DNA from 2 places in the Pseudomonas sp. NPDC089554 genome. Region 1 is predicted to be linked to the other one. Evidence: riboswitches for the same ligand, from Rfam matches in the RefSeq annotation. Region 1 holds a riboswitch; the other holds the start of a gene.
The links. A riboswitch is a leader RNA that binds a small molecule or an ion and turns the genes downstream of it on or off. The one in region 1 is predicted to bind cobalamin.
Positions count from the first base shown of each region.

Region 2: another riboswitch for cobalamin. It lies ahead of ACQKPE_RS08580 (ABC transporter ATP-binding protein); the one in region 1 lies ahead of ACQKPE_RS02490 (CbtB domain-containing protein).

Region 1 is NZ_JBNNVR010000004.1:40,093-44,985, reverse strand. Features, by position in the region: gene cobN (cobaltochelatase subunit CobN) at 1-1,261, opposite strand, end outside; gene cobW (cobalamin biosynthesis protein CobW) at 1,265-2,332, opposite strand; cobalamin riboswitch at 2,434-2,631, opposite strand; gene ACQKPE_RS02495 (hypothetical protein) at 2,661-2,885, shown strand; cobalamin riboswitch at 3,163-3,387, shown strand; gene ACQKPE_RS02490 (CbtB domain-containing protein) at 3,480-3,665, shown strand; gene ACQKPE_RS02485 (CbtA family protein) at 3,677-4,375, shown strand; gene ACQKPE_RS02480 (cobalamin biosynthesis protein) at 4,393-4,785, shown strand; gene cobM (precorrin-4 C(11)-methyltransferase) at 4,819-4,893, shown strand, end outside.
Region 2 is NZ_JBNNVR010000019.1:35,036-39,928, forward strand. Features, by position in the region: gene ACQKPE_RS08560 (ATP-binding protein) at 1-261, shown strand, start outside; gene ACQKPE_RS08565 (response regulator) at 236-907, shown strand; gene ACQKPE_RS08570 (LysR substrate-binding domain-containing protein) at 928-1,830, opposite strand; gene ACQKPE_RS08575 (NmrA family NAD(P)-binding protein) at 1,945-2,802, shown strand; cobalamin riboswitch at 2,850-3,055, shown strand; gene ACQKPE_RS08580 (ABC transporter ATP-binding protein) at 3,166-3,942, shown strand; gene ACQKPE_RS08585 (ABC transporter substrate-binding protein) at 3,939-4,893, shown strand, end outside.

The DNA of each region.
Region 1 (4,893 bases):
CAGCCACCGGGTAGCCCTGTGTTTGCAGGGCTTGCAGGATATTCAAGGCAGCTGCCGGGGTGTCCAGACCGACGCCGTTGCCGATGCGGCCATCGCGGGTTGGGTAGTTGGCCAAGACCAGGGCCACACGTTTCTGCGCGTTGGGCAGGCGCGCCAGCTCGACCCAACGGCGGGCCAGCTCGGCGACGAAATCCATGCGCTCGGGGTGGGCGCGATAGCAGACTACATCCGACTGGCTGCGCTCGCTGCGCCAGGCCAGGTCCTTGAAGCTCACCGGCCGGGTGATGATGCGTCCGTCCAGCTCCGGCAAGGCGATGTGCATGGCCAGGTCGCGCGCGCCCAGGCCTTGCTCGCTGATCTCCCAGCCGGGCTGGTTGTCCTGGGCGCAGATCGCTTGCAGCACCGGAACATCGCGGCGCAACGGGCGCAAGTTGGGCTGCTCCGGGCTGGACAAGGCAAAACCGGTGGTATTGATGACCACTTCGGCCCCCACCTCATCCAGCCAGGTTTCGACCTGTGTAAGGCAGCCTGCCTCCTTGAGGCTGGCCACGGCGATGGGCAGCGGGTTTAGCCCCGCCGCCTGGAGCCGCTGGCAGAACACGTCGATGAACGCGGTGTTGGCGGCTTGCAGGTGCGAGCGGTAGAACAGCAGCGCTGCAACGGGCTGGCCGACGCTCCACTGGCCGAACCAATCCTCGGGCACGGCGCTGGGCTTGTCCGGGTGGTAGACCGTGGTGCGCGGCAGCGGCTGCGGCGCATCCCAGGCGTAGTCTCGGCCCAGGTACTGGCTGGCCAGGCAATGGAACAGATTCACCGCGTTGGCCTTGCCACCTTGGCGCAGGAAATGCCACAGCCGCTCGGCCTGCTCGCCATGTACCGTGCCCAGGTCGGTCAGCTCGGGGTCGGGGCGGTCATCCCCTGGCACCAGGATCAACTGCACCCCGCGCGCGGCCAGTTCGACCAGTTGCTCGACGCCATAGCGCCAGTAGCCGACGCCGCCGTGCAGCGACACCAGGATCACCTTGGCATGGCGCAGCACCTGGTCGACGTACAGGTCGACCGAGGCGTGGTTCTGCACCTGCATGGGGTTGGCCAGGCGCAGGCTGGGGAAGTCGTCCGGCAGCTGCTCGGCGGTGTCGGCGAGCAGTGCCAGGTGTGAATCGCCGCTGCAGAGGATCACCAGTTCGGCGGGGGTCTGACCGAGGTCGGCGATGCTGTCGTCCGGCACGAAGCCGCCGGGCTGGGTCCGCAGCAGGTGCATGGCTTAGGCGCCCAGGGCTTGGCGCAGGCGCGCTTCCAGCTGCACGGCATCGAGGTCCTGGCCGATCAGCACCAGGCGGGTAATACGCGGCTCATCGCTGCGCCAGGCGCGGTCGAAGTGCTTGTCGAAGCGGGTACCTACGCCTTGGATCAGCAGGCGCATCGGCTTGCCGGGGATGGCAGCGAAGCCCTTGGCGCGCAGGATGCCGAACTCGGTGACCAGCTGGGTCAGAGCATCGAGCAGCAGGCTTTCGTCGGCCTCGGGCAGGTCGATGGAGATGGAGTCGAAGGCGTCGTGATCGTGGTCGTCGTGGTCATCGTCGTCGTGGTGCGAGTCGTGATGGGTGCGGCGGCCATCGATGTGCACCTCGGACTCGGCACCGATACCCAGCAACACGTCCAGCGGCAAGCGGCCGCTGCTGGCCTCGATCACCTTGACCGCAGGCGGCAGTTCCTCGGCCACCTCGGCACGGACCTTGGCAAGGCCTGCGGCGTCGATCAGGTCGGCCTTGTTCAATACGACCAGGTCGGCGCTGGCCAGCTGGTCGGCGAACAGTTCGTGCAGGGGGGATTCGTGGTCGAGGTTGGGGTCGAGCTTGCGCTGGGCGTCGACCTGGTCGGGGTAAGCGGCGAAGGTGCCGGCGGCGACCGCGGGGCTGTCGACCACGGTAATGACGGCATCGACAGTGCAGGCGTTGCGGATTTCCGGCCACTGGAAAGCTTGCACCAGGGGTTTGGGCAGGGCCAGGCCGCTGGTTTCGATGAGGATGTGGTCGAGGTCGCCACGGCGTGCGACCAGTTCGCGCATGACCGGGAAGAACTCTTCCTGCACGGTGCAGCACAGGCAGCCATTGGCCAGTTCATAGACGCGGCCGTTGGCTTCTTCTTCGGTACAACCGATGCTGCATTGCTTGAGGATTTCGCCGTCGATACCCAGCTCGCCGAATTCGTTGACGATCACCGCGATGCGACGGCCTTGGGCGTTGTCGAGCATGTGACGCAGCAGGGTGGTCTTACCTGAGCCGAGGAAGCCGGTAACGATGGTGACGGGGAGTTTGGCCAGTGTTTTCATGTCGCGATGCCCTTGGCAGCAGTGGCGCGGGCATGCAGGACGATAGCCACGGACGCTGCTGGCCGGGCACGTTCGTCACCGGATCACCCCGCCCGGTTGAAAGTCGAAAACGTTACGAGGCAGGTCTCCTGGCTTGCACCCTACCGGCCTGTGGCCAGTCGGACGACGCCTTCCCGCGTGATACGCAGTGGCTATGTCGGCCCTTTGGATGCTTACAGTTGCGGGGGCAGCCGCGGCTTGTACCGCGTTCCCGTCTTAGCTCCGGCTGGCGCCGGAGAACCTCGAACTGGCAAGGCTACGCAGTGGTTGGCGGGTGGTCAACCGTGGGATGGCGAGTGGCTTTATTTATGCACCACACGCCCCAGCCCGCCCCTGCCCGGCTTTAGCTTTAGCTTTGGCTTTGGCTTTGGCTTTGGCTTTTGATCTTGATCTTGATCTTGATCTTGATCTTGATCTTGATCTTGATCTTGATCTTGATCTTGATCTTCGCGACTTCCAGAAGGCCGAGCGGAGGCGTCTGGAGGGCCCTGGCGCGCAGCGCCCTTCGGCGTAGCCGAAGTCGCGAGATGTAGACTTGCGAAGCAAGTCGTAGGCCGCGAAGGCCCGTAAGACGCCGGAGCGAGGGAACCCGGAGCACAGCGTAGGGCCGTATGGGGGAGCAAGCGGTTTTTGCTTACTTTTTTCCAAGAAAAAAAGTAAGTCGCCGTAAGGGCGAAAAGGTGAATGAGCGCCACCAAAGCAAATGGATATTCACCCAACGCCCGCGCCCCAATCCCAATCCCAATCCCAATCCATTGATTAGAATTGACTGAAATATTTCCTCATGATTTGCTAGCACATTGCGTTCGGGTGCCCCCAATCAGGGGGTGAAACGGGAAACCGGTGCGTCGCAGGCCCCACCCAGGGCCCGACAACTCCGGTGCTGCCCCCGCAACGGTAAGCGAGTGAAGCGTCTGAACCACTGTGCCCCCGCCAAGGCATGGGAAGGTGACGCCATCAGGGACCCCACCCCCACCTCGCAAGCCCGGAGACCGGCCCAACGCTCAATGATCACCCCGCGGAGGGCGGGCGCTGTCGCATTCCCCTGGGCCAACCACGCCCGGGCGCGCCGCGCTTGTCCGCTGCTAAAAAAGCAGAGGAAAGCGTCATGCCCATCACCAGCGCCAAACACAGCATCGCCACCCCCGTCAGCCTCAGCCAGCGCCTCGTAGTGGCCATCGGCGCCAGCCTGCTGGGCCTGTGCCTGGTCTACTTCGCCGGTTTCTCGCATATCGAGGCCGTGCACAACGCCGCCCACGACACCCGCCACAGCGCCGCCTTCCCCTGCCACTGAGTAGCCCGCCCATGATCTCGCGAATCGCCCGCACCGCCGGCTTCAGCGGCCTGCTCGCCGCCCTGTTGCTGACCCTGCTGCAAAGCTTCTGGGTCGCCCCGCTGATTCTTCAGGCAGAAACCTACGAAAGCGCAGGCCCCGCTACCGAACAGCATGACCATGCGGGCGAAGCAACGGCCGCCCACACCCACGAGCACAGCGAAGAGGCTTGGTCGCCGGAAGACGGCTGGCAGCGCATCCTCTCCACCACCGGCGGCAACCTGGTCGTCGCCGTAGGCTTCGCCCTGATCCTCGCCGCCCTGTACAGCCTGCGCGAGCCCGGCCGGGTCAGCACCGGCGCACTCTGGGGCCTGGCCGGTTTCGCAGTATTCTGCCTGGCGCCGACCCTCGGGTTGCCACCGGAGCTGCCCGGTACCGCCGCCGCCGACCTGGGCCAACGCCAGACCTGGTGGGTCGGCACCGCCGCCGCCACCGCCGCCGGCCTGGCCCTGCTGGTGTTCGCCAGGCACTGGCTGTTCAAGGTCGCCGGCGTCGTGCTGCTGGTGGTCCCGCACCTGATCGGCGCACCACAGCCAGAAGTGCATGAAAGCCTCGCGCCCGAGGCGCTCGAGTCACAGTTCGTGATCGCCTCGTGGCTGACCAACGCAGCCTTCTGGGTTGCCCTGGGCCTGCTCAGCGCCTGGCTGTATCGTCGCGCAAGCCACGCCTGATGAGCCAACACGCCAGAGTGCCGGCGCTGTATGCCGGCTTTGGTTGTCGCAGCGGCTGTCCGGTCGAAGCACTGGACAACCTGCTACGCCAAACCCTCGCGGCGCACCAACTGCCCCTTTCGGCCCTGCGCGGCATCGCCAGCATCGACAGCAAGGCGCACGAACCTGGCCTGCTGCAACTGGCCGAACGGCTTGCCCTACCGCTGGTGGTATTCACTGCCGAACACCTGCTGCCGCTGGCTCCCCAGCTCAGTCACCGCTCCAGCACAGCCTTCGAGCACACCGGTTGCTGGGGGGTTGCCGAGAGCTCGGCCCTGGCGTTGGCGCAATCCGAGCACCCGCAGGCCCGTCTAAGGGTCGACCGCCAAGTACTCGGACCCGCTACCCTGGCTATCGCCAGTCGCGAATAATCGCCCTATCCTCCCGCTTTTCAAGGATTTGCCATGACGGTCTATTTCATCGGCGCCGGGCCCGGCGACCCCGAGCTTATTACGGTCAAGGGCCAGCGCCTGATCCGC
Region 2 (4,893 bases), on a different contig from region 1:
CAACGCCGACCCTTGACCGTCCAGGCCAGCGAGCCGCCGTGCAAACTGCCGCCGCGCAAGGACCTCGAGGAACTCTACGAGCTGTGCGGGCTTGGCTACATGCGCGGTATCCAGCAAAAACTGGACCTGCTCGAATGCAGCAGCACCGACAGCGCCGCGTTCGTCGCCAGGCTGCGCACCCTGGCCAAGGGCTTTCGCCTGGATGAACTCAGCCAGCAACTGAAGGAGGCCCTCAATGAGCGCCCTGACCTCACCCGCTGATCACGGCGTGATCCTGATCGTCGACGACACCCCGGACAACCTCGCGCTGCTCTCCGATGCCCTGGACGCTGCTGGCTACATGGTTTTGGTGGCCCTGGACGGCAGCAGTGCGCTGAGCCGCCTGCAACGCAGGCGCCCCGACCTGATCCTGCTCGACGCCATGATGCCCGGGCTCGACGGTTTCGAAACCTGCCGACGCATCAAGCAGCAGCCCGACACGGCCGACATTCCGGTGCTATTCATGACCGCGCTGACCGACAGCGAGCATGTGGTGGAAGGGTTCGAGGCCGGTGCCATCGACTATGTCACCAAGCCAATCCAGTGCACCGAAGTGCTCGCCCGGGTAGCCTCACACCTGCGCACCGCACGCATCCTGCAGGCGGCGCGGCAAGCCTCGCAACCCATCGGCCTGGACCATGCCCCGGCCTACGGCACGCTGTCGCGCCGCTTCCAGCTCACCGAGCGCGAGGTCGAAGTGTTGCGCTGGGTGAGCTGCGGCAAGACCAACAAGGACATCGCCGATATCTTGCAACTCAGCCCACGCACGGTGAACAAGCACTTGGAGCATGTGTTCATCAAGCTGGGGGTCGAGACCCGTACGGCGGCTATGTCAGTGGCGCTGGCGGCGATGGCAGAACGGGTGTGATTCGACCGCTGATGCCGCGTCTATTGCCCCACCACTTCCAACACGAACGCCAGGAACGCTCGAACTTTGGCCGGCGGGTTGTGCCGCGACGGGTACAACGCATACAACGGAAACACTTCATCCGGCCAATCGGCGAACAACTCCACCAGACGACCTTCAGCCAGCAACAGTTCCGAGCCCAGCGCCATTACCTGGGCCACGCCATACCCAGCCAGGCAGGTGCTGTGCAAACTGCCGGCATCGTTGACCAGCAGTTGCCCGCGTGTGTCGACCTCGACGCGCTCTTGGGCGCGGTGAAACTCCCAGGGAAACGGACGACCACTCTGCGGATCGCGAAACTGGATGCAACGATGCTCGGTCAGTTCAGCAGGCGTGCGTGGCCAACCGAAGCGCTTGAGGTAGGCCGGTGCCGCCACCGTGAGAATGCGGGTATCAAGCAGCTTGCGCGCCACTAGGCTGGAGGCCCGCGGTTCGCCGAAGCGCACGGCTAGGTCGAAACCGTCCGCGACCATGTCGCCAAGACGATCGCGGGTGATCAGCTCGAGTTCCAGCTGCGGGTGCGCATCGAGAAACCCTCCGAGCGCGGGCCCTAGCATCAGGCGAGCGAAGAACGGGTCGACATTGACCCGCAGGCGCCCACGCACAACCTGCGCCCCTGCGGTCACCGAGGTAGCCGCCTCATCCAGCGCTGCCAGCAACGGCACTACCTGTTCGTACAGGCGTCGGCCTTCATCAGTCAGCGTGACCGAACGCGTGGTGCGGTCGAACAGACGAATACCCAGTCGCTTTTCCAACCGTGCCAGTGCGCGGCTGATCCCTGGTTGCGACATGTCCATGACATCGCCGGCAGCCGCAAAGCTGCCGCTGTCGGCAATGGCCACGAATACGCTCATGCCGTTGAGGCTGCGTTCATCAAAGCCCATATTTATGCCGTTATGTCATTTATTAAATGACAGTGATGTTATCGATTAATCAATTGCTGCACCACACACTGGCTCTCATCGCGGCACTGCGCCGCGCTCAATCGGAGCCCCTCTATGTACGTCATCACTGGTATCACCGGCCAAGTCGCCAGCACCGTCGCTCGCAACCTGCTCGCCGCAGGCAAGGAGGTGCGCGCCGTGGTGCGCGATGCTGCCAAGGGCGAGTCCTGGCTGGCGGAAGGCTGCCGCGTAGCGATTGCCGACATGCATGACCGCCCCGCTCTGATCCAGGCATTTTCCGGTGCCGAGGGTGTTTTCGTGCTGTTGCCACCGAACTTCGACCCTAGCCCCGACTACCCTGAAACCCGTGCCATCATTGCCAACCTGCACGCAGCATTGCGTACCTGCGCTCCCCGCAAGGTTGTGTGCCTGTCGACCATCGGCGCCCAGGCCGACCAGCCCAACCTGCTGTCGCAACTCGGCGAGATGGAACGCCAGCTGGGGCAGTTGCCGATACCGGTGACATTCCTGCGCGCTGGCTGGTTCATGGAAAACAGCCTGTGGGATATCGCCCCGGCCCGTGACGAAGGCGTACTGCACAGCTTCCTGCAACCGCTGGACAAACCGGTGTCAATGGTCGCCACGGCCGATATCGGCCGCACGGCAGCGGCATTGTTGCAAGAAGACTGGCACGGCGTGCGCGTGATCGAACTGGAAGGCCCGCAGCGCATCACCCCGCTGGAGCTGGCCAGTACCCTAGGCCGCCTGCTGGGTCGCGAGGTGAAGGCCCAAGCCGTGCCGCGTCAGGCCTGGGAACAGTTGTTTCGCGACCAGGGCATGCATAACCCGCTACCGCGCATGCAAATGCTCGACGGCTTCAACCAGGGTTGGATCGACTTCGCAGGTACACCGCGCCGGGGCAGCACTGCACTAGAGACGGTACTGGCCGGGTTGGTCGAACGTAAGGTTTGAATGCGTCGAGGGCCACTCCGGTTGACGCTTTCCCCCATAAATGCTCAGATGCGCCCCTTGTTCCAGGTGTCCCCTGCCGCCGTGCAGGGGATTAAACGGGAAGCCGGTGCCTCGCCTTGCGAGTAGTCCGGCGCTGCCCCCGCAACGGTAAGCGAGCGATGCATTCGATACACCACTGTGCCAGCCGGCATGGGAAGGTGAATGCCTCATGCCCCTCGCAAGCCCGGAGACCGGCCTGGTACAGCAATTGGCAACTCCCGCGGTGGGCGGGCGCGGGCCGGTGTTCGCGGCATACCCTTGCCATCGAGCCCTCCAGCGCGTCCTCCGTTCGGGTCGAACTCACCTTGCAACGGTCGCAACGCCATGTCCTCCCTTACTTTGCGCATCGAAGACCTGCACTGGGCACCCGGCCCGGGCCAGGCAACGCTGCTCGAAGGCATCGACCTTGCCGTCGGCGCTGGCGAATTCGTCGGCCTGATCGGCCCCAACGGCAGTGGCAAGACCAGCCTGCTGCGCTGCGCCTACCGCTTCAACCGCCCGCACCAGGGGCGCGTGGCACTCGCTGGCGAAGATATCTGGCAGCGCCCACCGCGCTGGGCTGCCCAGCGCATTGCAGTGATGCTGCAAGAGTTTCCCGAAGACTTCGGCCTGAGCGTGCGCGATGTCGTGGCCATGGGCCGCACGCCACACCTGGGGTGGCTGGAAGGCGACCGCGAGCCAGGCCTGGTCGATAGCACCCTGGCCCGACTGCAACTGGACACCCTGGCCGACCAGGCTTTCACACGTCTGTCTGGCGGCGAGAAGCAACGGGTGCTGCTGGCCCGGGCGCTGGTGCAGCAACCCCAGCTGCTGATTCTCGACGAGCCGACCAACCACCTCGACCCACGTTTCCAGCTCGCGCTGCTGCAACAACTGCGCGGCACCGGCCTGAGCCTGCTGGCCAGCTTCCACGACCTGAACCTGGCGGCGGCCTTCTGCGACCGCCTGTACGTCATCGACGCCGGGCGCATCGTCGCCCACGGCACGCCGCACCAGGTGCTGACCGAACACTGCCTGGCCGAGGTGTTCGGCGTGCAGGCGCTGGTCGACCGCCACCCGCTGGCCTCCCACCCACGCATTACCTGGATCACCCCCGCATGAAAGCCCTGCTCCCCTGCCTGGCCCTGATGGCCGCCCTGCCCCTCGCCGCTCAGGCCAGCAACTACCCGCTGACCGTGCGCAGTTGCGAACGCGACGTCACCTTCACCCAGGCGCCGACCCGCGCGGTCAGCCACGACATCAACCTCACTGGCATGCTCCTGGCCCTGGGCCTGCGCGAGCACATGGTCGGCTACAGCGGTATCAGCGGCTGGAAGACCCTAGACCCGGCGCTGCGCAAGGCCTTGGAGGGCCTGCCGGAAATCGCCCCGCGTTATGCCTCGGTGGAGAACCTGCTGGAGGTGAACGCCGACCTGCTGTTCGCCGGCTGGAACTACGGCATGCGTATTGGCGGGCCGGTCACGCCGCAGACCCTGGCGCCGTTCGACATCCCGGTGTACGAACTGAGCGAATCCTGTTCGTGGATCATGCCGCAACGTTCGGCAAGCCTCGAGGATCTGTACCGTGACCTGGACAACCTCGGGCGCATCTTCGACGTGCGCGAACGCGCGCAGGCGCTGGTCGCCCAACTACGCCAGCGGGTCGAGCAGGTGAGTAAGGCGCTGGCCAAGACCGCCGAGCGGCCACGAGTGTTCCTCTACGACAGCGGTGAAGACCGCCCCACCACCTCCGGGCGCCTGGGCATGCCGCAGGCGCTGATCGCCACGGCCGGTGGCGACAATGTGATGGCCGACGTGGCGGCCAGCTGGACCCAGGTTGGCTGGGAAAGCGTGGTAGAGCGCGACCCCGAGGTGATCGTGATCGTCGACTACGGCCCCACCAGTTGGCAGCAGAAGCGTGACTTCCTGTTGCAGCACCCCGCCCTGGGCGGCGTCGAGGCCATTCGCAAGCAGCGCTTCGTGGTGCTGTCATATCTGCAAGTAACGCCGTCGGTGGAGAACGCTGCGGCCATTGAAACCCTGGCTGCGGCCCTGCACCCGCAATTGATCGCGC